DNA from 4 places in the Klenkia terrae genome. Region 4 is predicted to be linked to each of the others. Evidence: predicted binding sites of a transcription regulator. Region 4 holds the regulator's gene; each other region holds the start of a gene.
The links. Region 4 encodes LexA, which represses DNA repair genes until DNA is damaged. Its sites were predicted from a motif close to TCGAACANNTGTTCGA; they were not measured.

Region 1: the regulator LexA is predicted to act here: its motif matches at 2,103-2,118, upstream of UXQ13_RS16445 (HNH endonuclease signature motif containing protein).
Region 2: the regulator LexA is predicted to act here: its motif matches at 1,375-1,390, upstream of UXQ13_RS17845 (HNH endonuclease signature motif containing protein).
Region 3: the regulator LexA is predicted to act here: its motif matches at 2,343-2,358, upstream of UXQ13_RS12125 (HNH endonuclease signature motif containing protein).

Annotation. Positions count from the first base shown of each region.
Region 1 covers NZ_JBAPLV010000019.1:7,602-11,792, reverse strand. The annotation lists gene UXQ13_RS16445 (HNH endonuclease signature motif containing protein) at 1-2,080, opposite strand, end outside; gene UXQ13_RS16440 (hypothetical protein) at 2,554-2,787, shown strand; gene UXQ13_RS16435 (class I adenylate-forming enzyme family protein) at 2,816-4,117, shown strand; gene UXQ13_RS16430 (GMC family oxidoreductase) at 4,114-4,191, shown strand, end outside.
Region 2 covers NZ_JBAPLV010000022.1:40,939-45,129, forward strand. The annotation lists gene UXQ13_RS17835 (Gfo/Idh/MocA family protein) at 1-452, shown strand, start outside; gene UXQ13_RS17840 (nucleoside deaminase) at 449-928, shown strand; gene UXQ13_RS17845 (HNH endonuclease signature motif containing protein) at 1,669-3,345, shown strand; gene UXQ13_RS17850 (aminopeptidase P N-terminal domain-containing protein) at 3,789-4,191, shown strand, end outside.
Region 3 covers NZ_JBAPLV010000012.1:34,538-38,728, reverse strand. The annotation lists gene UXQ13_RS12130 (DUF1349 domain-containing protein) at 1-19, shown strand, start outside; gene UXQ13_RS12125 (HNH endonuclease signature motif containing protein) at 212-2,320, opposite strand; gene UXQ13_RS12120 (FtsX-like permease family protein) at 2,572-4,191, opposite strand, start outside.
Region 4 covers NZ_JBAPLV010000031.1:29,210-33,400, reverse strand. The annotation lists gene nrdR (transcriptional regulator NrdR) at 1-372, opposite strand, end outside; gene UXQ13_RS20745 (LysM peptidoglycan-binding domain-containing protein) at 798-1,403, opposite strand; gene lexA (transcriptional repressor LexA) at 1,668-2,480, shown strand; gene UXQ13_RS20735 (NHL repeat-containing protein) at 2,535-3,650, opposite strand; gene UXQ13_RS20730 (phosphatase PAP2 family protein) at 3,622-4,191, opposite strand, start outside.

The DNA of each region.
Region 1 (4,191 bases), on a different contig from region 4:
TGGGATCGCTGCCCTCTGCGGCTCGGTGCTCGGCGGCCCGCTCGGCGGAGTCGGTCGAGACGTGGTCGCCGCGCTGGGTCTCGTCGGCTCGACGAGCGAGGGCGGCGTCGAGCTCGGCCTCGATCTCGGCGGCCAGGCGCGCGCGGTCGGCGGCTGCTGCTCGGCGTTCGGCTCGCTGTTCAGGCGTCGGGGATCTGAACCGCTGGGGGGTGGGCCCGAGGAGGTCGGTGAGGGTGTGGAGGTGGGTGGGTGTCGACATGTCGACCTGGGCGATGCCGGCGGGTCGGGTGGTGCGGGTGCGTCCGCCGGGTGGGGTGACGTGCAGGGTGCCGTCGGGGTCCATGGCGAAGACCCAGCCCGGTGCGTGGGTCTTGAGCCGGTGGTGCCTGCGGCACAGGCACACCAGGTTGGTCACGCAGGTCGGGCCGCCGGCGGTGGGGTCGTCGTGGTCGCGGGGGATGACGTGGTCGAGGTCGACGTACTCGGCTGTCCGGGCACAGCCGGGGAACCGGCAGTGTCGGTCGCGGGCTTTGACGAACCTGATCTGGGCGGCGGTGGGGACGTAGTTGTCGATGGCCGGTGGTGGTCCGAGTCCGGTGCCGCGGCGGAGGGCGGCGCGGGCGTCGGCGGGGGTGATGAGGGCGCGCAGGCGGCCGGTGGCATCCACGATCTCGAACCACACGTCCCCGCCCCGGACCCGACCACGGGCACCGGAGGCCAGGAGCGCGTCGTAGCGGGCCAGCAGCTCGGCCACCGCGACCGGGGACACCGGCAGCCCACCGATCTCACCGACCCCGGAACCAGCGCCGCGCTCGTGCTCGCCGTGCCCGTGCCCGTGCCCGTGCCCGTCATCCTGCTCGTGCTCGTGCTCGCTGAGCTCGTGTTCGTGCTGCTTGTCGTGCTCGCCCTGCCCCTCAGGCCCCTCAGGCCCGTCGTGGCCGGCTCGTCGGGGTCTGCTGCTCGTGCTGCCCGCCGGTGCCGGCCGGTCATTGCGTCCGTCGGTGCCCGGCTCGGACGCCGTATCGACGTGTGGACCGCCCTGAGAGCCGCCGCCGGCGGTCGGTGCGGCAGACCCGGGGGGTGCGCCCAGCGAGCCCAGGCCGTCGAGGTCGGCCAGCTCCACCCGCATGGCGAGTTGCCAGCGGGCGCGGGCGACGTCGTCGGGGAGTGCCTCCCAGGGGCGGAGGACCAGCTGCCGGTGCGCATCGACCCGCAGCTGGCCGATGGGGCGGCGGTCACCGGCCTTGCGCATCGTGGCGGCCATCGCATCGACCACTGCCTGCATCTGTGCGGCATCGGCGGCGTCGAGCAGGTCTGCCCGGAACCCGGCGAGGCCGTCGCCGCAGCCGACGGTGGTGACGTTCTGCTTCTTCTTGCGCCGCTCGGCCCGGCGGTCGGCCTCTGCGGGGTCCGCGGCGATCAATGCGCCACCGATCCGGTCGGCCAGCGGGGTGGGGCCGATGCCTTCACCGATCCACCGCAGTCCTTGCCGGGCGATGTCGTCCACCAGGTCGTCGGCCAGGTCGCCGCCGGCGGATTGCTTGCGGTGGGCGAGGGCGTCGACGAGCACCTGGCAGCGGCGGACGTCGATGACCCCGTCGGCCAGCGCCTCCCACACCTGCGGCAGCTGCTCCACCAGCACCCGCTGTTTGTCGACCAGCGACACCGCCGAGCTAACCCCGATGCCCAGCACGACGGCGACCTCGTCGGCGACCCAGTCGTCGGGCCGGTCGGCGTCGGCCGGGTCATTGCGGCGGCTGCCGGGCAGCGGTTCTTGCGCCGGTTGCAGCTCGGCCAGGCGGGCGATCGCTGCAGCCTGCAGGGCGTGCAGCTGCGCCTGGGCGTCGGCGACGTCGCGCAGCACGGCGTGCACCCTGGCCCGGCCGGTGTCGGGGGTGACCAGCAGCTCGGACAACCGGGTCGATCGCAGGGTGGCACCCGCGGGCGCGAGGCCGGCGGCGATGCGGGTCGCCTGCTCGGCCTCCAGCACCGCCGCGTGGGCGGCGGCTGACGCGAAGACCTCGACCTGGGCAATGCCCACCGACAGCCCCATCCGGGTCCCGACCACCTGCTGCTGCACCGCCACCACCTCCTCGCGCTGTTCGAATATGTGTTCGAAGTCTACCGGGCCTGATCAGCCCGAGCAAGATAAATCCGCAGCTCAGAAGGTTGTCCACAGGCTGTCGACCCGGTGTCTGAGGTAGCTGCGATGCTGGGGTGCCGGGTTGCGCGGGGGCCATCGGGGACCGCAGCGACGAGCGCCTGCGCCGCCCCGAGCCTTCCCGTGCGTCCCTGCAGCGACGGACGCCTGCACCGCCCCGAGCCCTCCCCTGCGTCCCTGCAGCGACGGCCCGCGCGGGAGGTCGTGAGGGAAGGTCCGCCGCGGAAGACGGAAGGCGGAAGGCGGCAGGCGCAGGCGGCAGGGCCCTCCAGGACGGCAACCGCGACGACGGTGGGAGGTCGTGAGGGAAGGTCCGCCGCGGAGGGCGGCAGGCGGCAGGCGTATGCGCAGGCGGCAGGGTTCGCCAGGAGGGTGACCGCGACGAAGGCGGGATGCCAGACTCGGCCATGGTGTTCTGGGCTGCGGTGGTGGGCGTGCTCGTCGTCCTGCTGGTGGTCGGCTGGTCGATGGACCGGGCGGTGCGCAAGCGAGGATCCACGGTCACCCACTCCGGCGACATCTCGTACCAGGCGCGCGAGGGCCGGCGGGACGCCGAGGTGCTCGGCAACGCGCACAACCACGACGTGTCCTGGAGCAGCTGGAGCCGGCGCAACGGCCGTCGCTGAACCGCGTGGCCCGTGCGAGGGTGCAGGGATGAACGAGGTGCCCGTCGTCCGGGCGGCGGACAGCACGGCCGCCCAGCGGCGGGTCGCCGGCGCGCTGGCCGACCGCGGCATCGGCCGGGGGGACCGGCTCGTCGTCTCCGCGACCGCCTCGCCGGAGCTGCTGGCCGTCGTCCTCGGGGCGCTGCGGACCGGCGTCGTCCCCGTGGTGCTGGACCCGGCGCTGCCGGCCGCCGAGCGGGCCGAGCTGGTCGCCGACGCCGACCCCGCGCTGGACGTCGGCGACGACCCCGGGCAGCTGCTCGGCGACACCGAGGCCGACCTCGCCCCGTTCCCGCTGGCCCGGCCGATGCACTACACCTCGGGCACCACCGGACGGCGCAAGGGCGTGTGGTCCGGCGTCCTGGCCGACGACGACGCCCGCGCCCTGGCCACCGAGGAGATCAACCTCTGGGGCTTCGGCCCGGACGACCGGCACCTGGTGCTCTCCCCGCTGCACCACTCCGCGCCGCTCCGGTTCGCCGCGCACACCCTGCTCGCCGGGGGCGAGGTGCTGCTGCCCGGGCCGTTCGACGCAGCGCGCGCCGCCCGCACCATCACCGACCAGGCCCCCACCACGACCTTCTGCGTGCCGACCCACCTGCAGCGGCTGCTCCGCGAGGACGTCGACTGGTCCAGCTTCCGGCTGCTCGCCCACGCCGGCGCCCCCTGCCCGGAGCCGGTCAAGCGGGCGGTCGTCGCGGCCCTCCCCGACGGCGCCGTGCACGAGTTCTACGGGTCCACCGAGGCCCAGTTCACCGTCTGCACGACCGAGGACTGGCTGGCCCGCCCGGGCAGCGTCGGCCGTGCCCGCCCCGGCCGCACGCTGTCCACCGACGAGCGCGGCCAGCTGTGGTGCGCCGTCCCGCGGTGGGCCCGGTTCGAGTACTGGCGCGCGCCGGAGAAGACCGCGGCCGCCTGGGACGGCGACTGGGTCACCGTCGGCGACCTGGGCCGGGTGGACGACGACGGCACCGTCTGGTTGGACGGCCGCCGCGAGGACCTGGTCATCTCCGGCGGGGTCAACGTCTACCCGGCCGAGGTCGAGGCGGTGCTCGACGCGCACCCCGGGGTCGTGGAGTCCGCCGTGTTCGGCGTCCCGGACGACGACTGGGGCCAGCGGGTCGTCGCGGCCTACGTGGGGACGGCGACCCCCGACGAGCTGGCCGCCTGGGCGCGGGAGCGGCTGGGCCCGGCCAAGCGCCCCAAGTCGACACGTCGACTCGACGAGCTCCCGCGCACCTCCACCGGCAAGGTCCGCCGCCTCGACCTCCCGGGTGTCCTCGGGCTGTGACCGACGTCGTCGTGGTGGGCGCCGGGTCCGCCGGGTGCGCGCTGGCCGCGCGCCTCGTGGACGCCGGTCGCTCG
Region 2 (4,191 bases), on a different contig from region 4:
GGGAGTCCGGGCTGGACGACGACGTGCTGGTGGTGCTGGACCACGTGTCCGGGGCGCGGTCGGTGCTGGGCGGCAGCTGGCGCACCGGTGCGCCGGGGCCGCGGTTCCGCGTGGTGGGGACGGCGGGGTCCTACGTGGTGGGCGACCAGGTGCTGGAGAACGGGATGGGCGCGATGGACGGCCAGGAGTTCGCGCTGATCGCCGGCACCTCGCCCGCCACCGCGGACTGGGGCACCGAGCCCGAGACGGCCTGGGGCCGGCTGCAGCGCGGGGCCGAGTCGACGGTGGTGCCCAGCGAGCGCGGCCGGTGGGACACGTTCTACCCGGCGTTCGCGGCCGCCGTGCGCGGCACCGGCCCGGTGCCGGTCGACCCGCGGGACGCCGTGGCCACCGCGCGGGTGCTGGACGCTGCGCGACGGAGTGCGACCGAGGGCGTCGTGGTGTCGCTGTGAGCCTGTCCGAGGTCGACCGGGCCCACCTGGTGCGGTGCGTGGAGCTGGCGGAGGAGGCGCTGGTGGCCGGCGACGAGCCGTTCGGGTCGGTGCTGGTGGCCGCCGACGGCACCGTGCTCGCCGAGGACCGCAACCGGATCGCCGGCGGGGACTCGACCCGGCACCCGGAGTTCGAGCTGGCCCGCTGGGCCGCCGAGCACATGGACCCCGCCGACCGCCCCGCGGCGACGGTCTACACGTCCGGCGAGCACTGCCCGATGTGCTCGGCGGCGCACGCGTGGGTGGGCCTGGGCCGGATCGTCTACGCCAGCTCCTCGGCGCAGCTGGCCGCGTGGCTGACCGAGCTCGGGGTCGCGCCCGGACCGGTCGCCACCCTGCCGGTCACCGTCGTCGCGCCCGGCATCCCCGTCGACGGTCCGGACGAGGAGCTGTCGGCGCGGGTGCGCGAGCTGCACGTGCGGCTGCACCGGGGGTAGCGAGGTCGAGCCGGCGGTGCCGCCGGACGGGCCGCGACGGTGCCGTGCTGGATCGGCTCTGCTCCGTGGTCGGCCGGGCGCGGCGGTCCGGGGCGGGGCCGTCCGTGCGAGCTATCCGGCCATGTCCGCCCGGGGCACGGCCCCCGGATACGGCGGTCAAGGCACGGAGGTCCAGGCGCAGCTTGTCGGCCGCGATCAACCGAGCACCGTTCTCCGCGCTGCGTCCGCGTCGAGCAGTCCCGACCATCCCGCCCAGCTGACCGGGCGCGTCACCGGGCCGAGTGCGGCCACAGCCCTGCCACGTGCGGCCATCCGGGCGCCGCTGTCCCTGCTCCGCGTCCCGCCCACCGGGCACGTCACATGACCTGGGAAGGCCGGCTGCGAGCAACTGCTGGTCTACCTACGCCGGCCCGCCGTCGAGGCGTCGGTCGGCGGGCCCGTCGTGTTCGACCCGCTGGTCGACATGACCGTGGGGCGATCGGGCTGCACCACAGAGCGAGCGACGCCGCTGCGCCGAAGGTCGAGCTGGCTCAGGGCCCGGAGCACACAACGAACACCTCCACCAGCGTCGCCGCGTCGCGACCAGCGGCAGCTGGGTGAGCGTCGATGACCCCCAGCTGGCCGTGCGGGGGATCAGCGGCTTCCGTCACTGCCAGTGGCGGCGGAGCCACTGATAATCAGCAGGTCAAAGGCCTGTTCTGTTGGCCGTTTTTGTCAGACCCCTCTGGTGGACTAGGTCCATGACAGCGACGGCGCGACGGTTCCGGGTGGAGGTCACCCCCTACGTCACCGCCGTCCCCGTCGACGCCGCGCCGGTCCCACGGCTGACCGAGCTCGCGGCCACCGCCGGGCTCTCCGGTACCGAATTGGACGCCGAGCTGGCCTCGGTGGCCAAGCAGATGTCGGCCCTGGCCGCGTACCGCGCCGGCCTCGTCGAGCGCAAAGCCACCCTCGGTGCTCGCCAGCCGCTGCCCTTCGCCCCCGGCGCGCGCACCGATACCCGCCCCGAGGCCGACCCGGATCTTGACCCGTCGCTGCAGACCGCGGACGATTTCCTGCCCGACGAGGTCGCAGTGCTGCTGAACATGTCGGTCGGGTCGGCTCGGTACCTGGTCGATGACGACCTCACGCTGGTCCGCCAGTTCCCGGCGGTGTGGGAGGCGTTGGCTGATCAGCGGATCGACGAGACCCGCGCCAAGGCGATCGTGCGGGCGATGCGGTACCAGGCCCGGTCGTGGGGCGGCCCGGTCGACGACGCGATCGTCGACGTGGTCGCCGCGCGTGGGGTGGCGTGGGCCGCGGCCGGGTGCGCGCCCTCGACGCTGCGCGACCGGCTCGAGGCCGCGCTGATCGCTGCGGACCCTGCGGCGGCGGACCGGCGGCGGGAGTTGCGCAAGCGGGAGGCCGGGGTGCGGGTGCAGGGCACCGGCGACGGCCTGGCTGACGTGCGGGTGAACGGCATGGAGGCCGCGACCGCGAAGCTGGTGAAGGCCCAGCTGGCGGCGTTCGCCCGGGAGCGGAAGGCCGACGGTGATGACCGCCGGGCCGGGGAGATCGAGACCGAACTGGTCGCCACCCTCATCACCCGCCCCTGGGAAGCCCAGGACCCCGCCGTCGCCCACGTGACCATCAACGCCGACCTAGCCGACCTCCACCCCGACGCCCCGGCGCAGGCCGACTCGGCAACAACCGAGGGCACCGTCCCCAGCGACGGAATGTCGGAGGACGGAGCGGCCGAGGACGGAGCGGCCGAGGACGCGGCGGCCGACGACGGGGCGGCCGAGGACGCGGCGACCTGCGTCCCTGCCGCCGGTGATGCGGGTGGCGGGAGCCGGGTCGGGCACGTCGGCGGATTGCCGGTCACCCCGGCCGCGGTGCGGTCCCTGCTGCAACGGATCGATGCCCTCGGCCTGACCCACCCCGACGGCGGAGACCTCGACCTCACCGTCACCGGCGAGCGCGGCCGACTGCTCGCCGTCGCCACCCCCGAGGAGCTGGTCGCCGCTGCGAAGGGCGGGCGTGGACTCGGACCGCCACCACCAGCTCCTGGCTACACACCGACCGCAGCCCAGTACCGGTACCTGCGCGCCCGCGACCGGCACTGCCGCTTCCCCGGCTGCCGACAAGTCGCCCGGACCTGCGACGCCGACCACGTCATCCCCTACGACCACCACGACCCCGAACGGGGTGGACCGACCTGCGTCCGCAACCTGGCCATGCTCTGCCGCCGGCACCACCGGCTCAAGACCCACGCGCCCGGCTGGCGGTTCGCCATCGACGCCGACGGCACCCTGCACGTGACCACGCCCGGCGGCACGACCCGGACCACCCGGCCACCGGCGATGGGTGAGGTCCTCGACCTGCTCGAGGAGTCGCCGCCGCCCTACGACCCAGCCGCCGACCCACCACCCTTCTGACCGTCTGGCCTCGACAGACGACCCGCTGAGCGGCGTTCGGCCGCCCGGGTGGGCGTCCCGTCCAAGGTGATCACCCAAGGCTTCGATACGGCCGCCGGACGGCCATCGGTTCTCGGGGTGCGGGCCTTCGCGGTGGCCCGGGCCGGGTTCGACGGGAGGGGGTGCTCTGAGGCGAGGTCCGGCACAGTGGCGGGGCCCTGGGCCACGCGGTCGCCACGCTGGCCGGTGGCGGAGCTGATCCGGAGCGACTCGGACGCAGGTTCGGTGGCCGACGCGACTGCAGTCCGACGGGGCGGGACCCAGGGCTCCGGGTCGTCGGAAGGGGTGGGTCAGGCCAAGCGCCGGTTCCGCCAGGCAGCACGATCAGCAGCGGCAGCCGGGTCGCCGTGGCGTCGGCGGAGGGTGGGCACACGGCCCGACGAGGGCAGCGGGAGACTGGGTGCATGAGCTCTGCCGACGACCTCGCGGGCAGCCCCGCCGTCCCCGACGCCACCCGCCGCGCCCCGCACGACCAGGCGTTCGGGCCCTGGGTGCAGACCACGCTGGCCGACGGCTGGGACCCCGAGCCCGAGGCGCCGCATCCTGCCCACCCGGGCGCCGCCGCCGCCGCTGCCGCGCACCGCGCCCGCCTGCTGGCCGCCCTGCCCGGGGGCACCGTCGTCGTCCCGTCGGGCACCGCTCCGGTCCGCGCCAACGACACCGTCTACGGGTTCCGCCCCGCCAGCGCCTACACCTGGCTCACCGGTGACCAGGCCGAGGGCGCCGTCCTCCTCCTCGCCCCCGACGGCGCCGCCACGATCTACCTGCCGCCCTCCGCCGGGCCGGGCACGCTCACCTACGTCACCG
Region 3 (4,191 bases), on a different contig from region 4:
GGACGCCGCGCTGCACTGAGCCGCGCCCCACCCGCGCCGGCCTGCCGGTGCAGTCGAACCGCCGACCGCGAGTTGCCCCCGCCGCCACCGTGCAGGGAGCCGCGCCCCACCTCTCGGCCGTCCCGCCGCTCCGGGGCCCGCCCCGGGGTCCGCCCCGGGCAGTCCCTTCAGCCGGTCCTCGTCCCTCACTGCCACCAGACCATCACCGCCATCAGAAGGGCGGCGGGTCGTCGTCGCTGCCCCCGTCCTGGACCCGATCCCCGGCGTGGTCTGCGGCATCGGTCGCTACGTCGTCGCTCGATCCAGCACCGCCGGCCGCGTCCGGGTCACCGGGTCGGGTCTCATCACGCCGGGTCTCGCTGTTCCGGCGGGCGAGTGCGGCGTCGAGCTCAGCCTCGATCTCGGCGGCCAGGCGCGCGCGGTCCGCGGCTGCGGCTCGTCGTGCGGCTCGTTGCTCGGAGGTGGGGCTGCGGAACCGCTTGGGGGTGGGTCCGAGGAGGTCGGTGAGGGTGTCGAGGTGGGTGGGTGTCGACATGTCGACCTGAGCGATGCCGGCGGGTCGGGTGGTGCGTGTGCGTCCACCGGGTGGGGTGACGTGCAGCGTCCCGTCCGGGTCCATCGCGAACACCCAGCCCGGTGCATGGGTCTTGAGTCGGTGGTGTCGTCGGCACAGGCAGACCAGGTTCGTCACGCAGGTCGGGCCGCCGGCGGACGGCTCGTCGTGGTCGTAGGGGATGGCGTGGTCGAGGTCGACGTACTCGGCTGGTCGTGCGCAGCCGGGGAACCGGCAGTGCCGGTCCCGGGCTTTCACGAACCGGGTCTGTGCGGCGTTCGGTTCGTAGTCGGCGATCCGGGGTGGTGGTCCGAGGCCGGTGCCGCGGCGGAGGGCGGCGCGGGCTTCGGCGGGTGAGGTGAGGGCGCGGAGTCGACCGGTGGCGTCGAGGATCTCGAACCACACGTCCCCGCCCTGCACCCGACCACGGGCACCGGAGGCCAGGAGCGCGTCGAAGCGGGCCAGCAGCTCGGCCACCGCGACCGGGGACACCGACAGCCCACCGATCTCGCCGACCCCGGAACCGGCGCCCTGCTCGCTGTGCTCGTGCTCGCTGCGCTCGTGCTCGCTGTGCTCGTGCTCATCCTGCCCACCGTGCTCGCGCTGCCCATCACGGCCGTCGCCGGATCGTCGGGGTGTGCTGCTCGTGCTGCCGGTCGGTGCCGGCCGGCCGTTGTGGTTGTCGGTGCCCGGCTCGGGTGCCGTACCGATTGGTGGACCGTCCTGAGAGCCTTCGCCGTCGGCGGTCGGTGCAGCAGACCGAGGGATTGAGCCCAGCGAACCCAGGCCGTCGAGGTCGGCCAGCTCCACCCGCATGGCGAGTTGCCAGCGGGCGCGGGCGACGTCGTCGGGGAGTGCCTCCCAGGGGCGGAGGACCAGCTGCCGGTGCGCATCGACCCGCAGCTGGCCGATGGGGCGCCGGTCACCGGCCTTGCGCATCGTGGCGGCCATCGCATCGACCACTGCCTGCATCTGTGCGGCGTCTGCTGCGTCGAGCAGGTCTGCCCGGAACCCGGCGAGGCCGTCGCCGCAGCCGACGGTGGTGACGTTCTGCTTCTTCTTGCGCCGCTCGGCCCGGCGGTCGGCCTCTGCGGGGTCCGCAGCGATCAGTGCGCCACCGATCCGGTCGGCGAGCGGGGTGGGGCCGATGCCTTCGCCGATCCACCGCAGTCCCCGCCGGGCGATGTCGTCCACCAGGTCGTCGGGCAGGCCGCCGCCGAAGGATTGCTTGCGGTGGGCGAGGTCGTCGACGAGCACCTGGCAGCGGCGGACGTCGATGACGCCGTCGGCCAGCTCCTCCCACACCTGCGGCAGCTGCTCCACCAGCACCCGCTGTTTGTCGACCAGCGATACCGCCGAGCTAACCCCGATGCCCAGCACGACGGCGACCTCGTCGGCGACCCAGTCGTCGGGCCGGTCGGCGTCGGCCGGGTCATTGCGGCGGCTGCCGGGCAGCGGTTCTTGCGCCGGTTGCAGCTCGGCCAGGCGGGCGATCGCTGCAGCCTGCAGGGCGTGCAGCTGCGCCTGGGCGTCGGCGACGTCGCGCAGCACGGCGTGCACCCTGGCCCGGCCGGTGTCGGGGGTGACCAGCAGCTCGGACAACCGGGTCGGTCGCAGGGTGGCACCCGCGGGCGCCAAGCCGGCCGCGATGCGGGTCGCCTGCTCGGCCTCCAGCACCGCTGCGTGGGCGGCGGCGGAGGCGAAGACCTCGACCTGGGCGATGCCCACCGACAGCCCCATCCGGGTCCCGACCTCTTGCTGGTGCACCGCTGTCACCGCCTCGCATCATTCGAATGTGTGTTCGAAGTCTAGCCGACCCGGCGACCTCCGGCAAGGCGAATCCCCAGCTCAGCGCCTCGTCCACAGGGTGGTGCAGAAATTGTCGGAGGGTCCCGTCAACATCGCCGGCCATGTCGAGAAGTCGGTGGGAACGGTTCAAGGCACCCCTGTGCGAGGACCCAGCGCCCGCACCGGTCGGGAGCGGAGCTCACCACCGCGAACCGAGCCGTCCGCCGCGGTCAGACCTCCCGCACCACCTGCGCCAACGGCACCCGTCGACGGGACCGCGCCTCCCCCACCACCGACCCGACCACCGCCAGAACCGGGGGCAGGAGCAGCCCGACCACCCACCACGGGACGACGAGGACGGGATCGGTGTCCTGGCCGGTGAGCAGGGACAACCCCAGCGGCCCGGCCACCAGAGCGGTGACCAGCGCACCGAGCGCGATCCCGGGCAGCACGGTGGTCAGCACCCCGGGCAGCAGCTCGAGCAGGGTGACCGCCCGCGCCTGCCGCTCCCCCAGCCCCAACGTCCGCAGCACGCCCGACGTCCCGCGCCGGCGCCGCACGCCCGCGTTGCCGGCCAGCACGACCGCCAGCACGCCGAGCACCACCAGCAGCACCGCGGTCGCGGCGACCAGACCGGCCAGCCCGCGGGTCAGCGGGGCCTCCTGCACCAGGGCCAGCCGGTCGGCCCGCAGCTCCACCGTCCCGCCGGGCACCGTGGCCGCCGCGGCGGCGGCGCCGGTGCCGGTCAGCCACAGCGTGTCGGGGACGGCCAGGTCGGCGGGCACCGCGTCGGCGGGCAGCAGCACCGTCGTCGGGCCGGCCGGCAGCGCACCGACCACGGCGATCGGCACGGACTCGCCGTCCAGCAGCACCGACCCGACGGCGGCGGTGATGTCCGGGGTGACCAGCGCCTGCACCCGGTCGCCGGACGTGCCGAGCCCGGCCAGGCCCTCGACGTCGGGCAGCGGCGTGCTGCCCACCAGCCGGGCGTAGTCAGCCGGGTCCACGACCACCACCCGGGCACGGGCACCGCCGGCCGGGGTGGACAGCTGCACCCCGTCGGTGACCCGGGCCCGCACGGCGAGGTCCACGCCGTCGACCGCGGTGTCCGGCAGCGGGTCGACGGTGACGGTGGCATCGGCACCGACCGCGGTCCACGAGGCCGCCACCTGGCCGGACGTGGTCGTGGCACCGAGCGCGACGGCCACGGTGGCCAGCGCGGTGATCGCGGTCAGCGCCACCGGCCCGAGCACCGCGGTGGACCGGGCACCGGCCGCGGCCAGCAGCGGCACCGCCCCGCGCTCGCGGGCGGCCGGGCGCAGCAGCGCGGCCGACAGCGCCGGCTGGACCCGGGCGACCAGCACCGCACCGGCCAGGACCGCCACCGTCGGGGCGGCCACCCCCAGCGCGTCGCCGGACAGTCCCCGGGCCCGCACCGCGAGCACCGCGCCCACGGCCAGCAGCAGCAGCGCGCCGTCCACCGACCAGCGCCGCAGCACGACCTCGCGGCGGGCCCGGGTGCGCGCCCGCTCGTCCAGCGGCACCCGCCGTCCCCCCGTGGCCCGGTCGGCCGCCCGCACGCCGAGCACCGGGAGAGCGAGCAGCCCCGCGGCAGCCACCGGCAGGACACCGGCGACCGCGGCCCCCACCGGCACCGGTCCCGGGGCGAGCGCCACGCCGACCACCAGCCCGACGGCGACCCCCAGCGCGGTGAGGACGGCGGACTCGACCAGCAGATCGGCACCCACCCCGGGCAGGGAGCCCCCGCGCGCCCGCGCCGCGGCCAACGGCGCACCCCGGCGGGCGACCAGCACGGTGGCGCCGAGCAGCAGCACCAGCGCGGTGGCCGC
Region 4 (4,191 bases):
GAAGCGCAGGTACGCCACCTCGTCGAGGTCGCGCAGCGGGCGCAGGATCGCCAGGCCCACCTCGTGGCTGGGCACCTCGGCGGACCCGGTGCAGCGCACCGCGTCCTCCACCTGGGCGGCCAGCACGGCGAGCTGGTCCTCGTCGACGGGCCGGCCCTGGCAGGCCCGCCGCACGCCGGCGACGACCTTGGCCCGGTTGAACGGCTCGGTCACCCCGCTGCGCTTGACGACGGCCATCACGGCCTCCTCGACCGTGGTGAAGCGCCGGCCGCAGCCCGGGCAGGACCGGCGCCGACGCGTGGTCGCGCCCTCGTCGGTCTCGCGCGAGTCCACGACCCGGCTGTCGGGGTTGTGGCAGAACGGGCAGCGCACCGGATCGTCTCCTCCCGGGTCCGGGGTGTCCCTGTGGACTCCGAGGGGGACATCCGGTGGACGACCTCGGGAGAACCTGGGGAACAACCTGTGGACGGAACGACATCTCTGTAACTACTAGATGTTGTGGTGAGACTAGCTCCGGACCCCTATGGGTGTGCAACCCCTACCGGGCGTGTCGGCTTCCCACATCTCGACGACAGCACCCGGGCCCCGTGGGCAGACCTGACGCCCCACGCGTCCCACCACGCCGTACACCGTCGGAGGACGCCGCGGACCGCCCGGCACCGGGCTCAAGACCGGCCACCGAAGACCACCGACGAGACGGCGTGTCGCCGGTCTGTGTCGCCGGTCCGTGTCGCCGGTCCGTGCCGGCCGGGGGTAGGCGTCGGCCGGAGTGCCCGTCGGCCCGGCGTGCAGGCGGCTCAGGGCAGGACGAGCACCTGACCGGGGACCAGCCCGGCCCCGGACAACCCGTTCGCCTCCTGGATCGCGTCCACGACCACCCGCGGGTCGGTGTCCGGCGCCACGGCCTCGGCGATCGACCACAGGGTGTCGCCGCTGTGCACCACCACGCTGGAGCGGCCCGCGAGCTCGAGTGCGGGGACAGCCGGGTCGCTGTCACCCAGCGCCGGGACGGCGAACGCCGCCAGGCCGAGGGCGGTGACCACGCCGAGCCCGAAGAGCACCAGTCGACCGCGCCGGGTCAGCCGCAGGGGTGCGGGCGCCGTCGTCCCGGGGGACGCCGCCGACCCGACCGGCTCCGCCGCGGACGCCGCCGGGAGCACCGGCGGCGCGGCCGGCCGCAGCGGGACCACCTCGGCGCCGGTGCGCCGCAGCGGCACCACCGGCGCGAGGGGGCCGGTGCCCTGCTCGGCCGCACGGGCCAGCGCGCGCCCGGCCGGGTGGTTCCCGCGACGGGCGACGACCCGGGTCGGCGCGGGGCGCGCCCCGGCGCCGGCGGTCGACTCCGCGGCCCGGGCGGGGTGGGCGGTCGGGAGGGTGCGGAGGGTGGTCGCGGTGCTGGCCATGGGGGCGGCTCCTGTCGGTGGCGCGGACCCTCGCGGGCCCATCCCGGTCGAACGGCTGTTCGATCGAACGTCTGTGCGGATGTCTACCCCACCGGTCCGACAAAATCGAGATGACACCGGTGGAACTTCGAACACGTGTTTGAACAATCGGCGTCGAGGCGTTACCGTCCGTATCGATCACCCCGGTCCGCGGTACGGCCACCCGGCCCCCGCGAGGACCGGCCGGACGGCACGGTCGCGGCACGCGGCCGACGAGGAGGACACGTGGCGAGCGCGGGAGACACCCCCGGCGGTACCGGCGGCAGCACCAAGCGCCCCGGCCGGACCAAGGCCCGGACCACCGCCGAGCCGGCGACCGGCGAGCGCGGCGCGTCGGTGCGCGAGTTCCCGGAGCGCGGTGAGGCCGGCGACGGGCTCACCCAGCGGCAGCGCCGCGTGCTCGAGGTCATCCGCGACTCCGTCGAGCGGCGCGGCTACCCGCCCAGCGTCCGGGAGATCGGCGAGGCCGTCGGGCTGTCGTCGGCCTCCTCGGTGGCCCACCAGCTGTCCACCCTGCAGAAGAAGGGCTGGCTGCGGCGCGACCCCAACCGGCCGCGGGCCCTGGACGTCCGGCTGCCCGGCGACCACCCGGAGGCCGAGCAGTCCGGCGCCGGGCTGGCCGCCTCGGGCGGCGCCAGCGGGGTCGACGACCCCCGGGTCCCCGTCCCCACCTACGTGCCCCTGGTCGGCCGGATCGCCGCCGGTGGACCCGTGCTGGCCGAGCAGGCCGTGGAGGACGTGTTCCCGCTCCCGCGCGAACTGGTCGGCGAGGGCACGTTGTTCATGCTCAAGGTGGCCGGTGAGTCGATGATCGACGCGGCGATCTGCGACGGCGACTGGGTCGTGGTGCGGCAGCAGGCGACCGCCGAGAACGGCGAGATCGTGGCCGCCATGATCGACGGCGAGGCGACGGTCAAGACCTACAAGCGGCGCGACGGCCACGTCTGGCTGCTGCCGCACAACCCGGCCTTCGAGCCCATCCCGGGCGACGACGCCACGGTGCTGGGCCGCGTGGTGACGGTGCTGCGCCGGGTCTGACCGCTCCGGGCGGTGCGCCCGGGAGGGCGCGCCGCCGGCGAGTGCGCGGGTGGGTCAGCGGCGGCGGAGACGTCCGACGCCGGCCACCAGCACGGCCGCGGCGACGACGGCGATCGCACCGGCGGTCCACGGCGACAGCGGGGCACCCGCCGCGGTGGCGGTGGCGCCCACGGCCTCCGCCGGGGCGGTCGACGCGGCCGGCGCCAGGGCACCGGCCGCCGGCAGCGCGGTGACCGCGGCCGGCAGGCCCTCGCCGGTCACCACCAGGCTGCGCCCGTCGGCGGCGAAGGCGATGGCCTCGCCCTGGGGCGCGGCCGGCAGCGGGACGACGACCGGGGCCGTGGCCAGCGCGGCCGGGACGTCGGAGCCGGCCAGCGCCCAGACGTAGGCGTCGGTGTAGGTGCGCAGGGCCAGCACGGCGCCGTCCGGGCTGACCGCGCCGCCGGTGACCAGCAGCTGCCCGGCGCGGCCGACCGGGCCGCCCTCGGTGCCGGTCAGGGAGAACGCCAGGTCGGCCACCTGCTCCAGCGGCACGACCGCACCGGCGTCCAGGGCCTGGGCCGGGCGGTAGACCTCGCTGCTGCCCAGCACCTCCTTGGTCACCAGGTAGGGCGTGCCGTCGGGGGCCAGCAGCAGGGCCTCGGCGTCCCGGGGGCCGTCCGGGTAGGACATCCGGTACACCGTGGCGACACCGTCGGGGGCGAGGGCGATGAGGGCCACCGTCGTCCGGCTGAGCCGGTTGTCGCCGGTGTCGGCCAGCCAGACGGTGCCGTCGGCGGCCAGCGCCATGTCCTCGGGGTCGTAGGGGTCCACCGCGGCGGTGCGCTCGCCGGTGACTGCGCAGCTGCCGTCGAGCTCGTAGACGGTCACGGCGTCGCCGCCGTCGTTCATCGCCAGCGTCGTCGAGCCGCTCACGGCCAGCCCCGAGATCTCCGGCAGGCGGGCGTCGGTGACCGCGCAGAGGTCCAGCGGGTCGCCGTAGAGGGCCACGGCCTCCTCGGCGGCGGCGGTCTCGACCCCGCTGCGCGGGACGCCGTTGGAGAGGAAGGAGCCGGGCAGGAACGGGCCGGCCACGACCGCTGCGCACAGCAGCGCACCGACGGCCGTCCGCGACCGGGCCCAGGACCTCCGGGTCCGGGCCTCAGGCAGCGGTCCGCCGTGCTCGATCATGTACGAAGCGTGACAGGACGACTGCGTCGAGTGCATGCACCACGCCCAGCAGGACCACCCCCACTGCAGCTCCCACCAGTGCATCCGTGACCCAGTGGAAGTCCAGCGCCACCATGGCCACACCCGTCACGAGCGGGCCGGCCACCGAGAGCACCCAGAACGCCCGCTGCACCCGGTCGGGCAACCCGAAGTCGACCGCCTGCCACCGCGCGACGCCCCACATGAGGACGGCGTTGGCCACGTGCCCCGACGGGTAGGACGCGCCGTCCCGGTGGAAGAAGGACCCCGGGTAGGCCGGCGCCGTCCGGCCGGTGCCGTACTTGAACGCGTAGACGACCGCGGTGAGCAGGGCGAGGGCGACCAGCACCCGGACCAGCGGGACGACCGAGCGCCGGCGCCAGGCGATCCAGCCGACGAGGCCGGCCAGGACCAGCAGGATCGTCACCCGGCCGCCGGCCTGGGTGAACACCCACACCGGCCAGTAGGCCACCGAGTCCCGCAGCCCCCAGTCGCTGACCACCTCGGAGACCCGCAGGTCCAT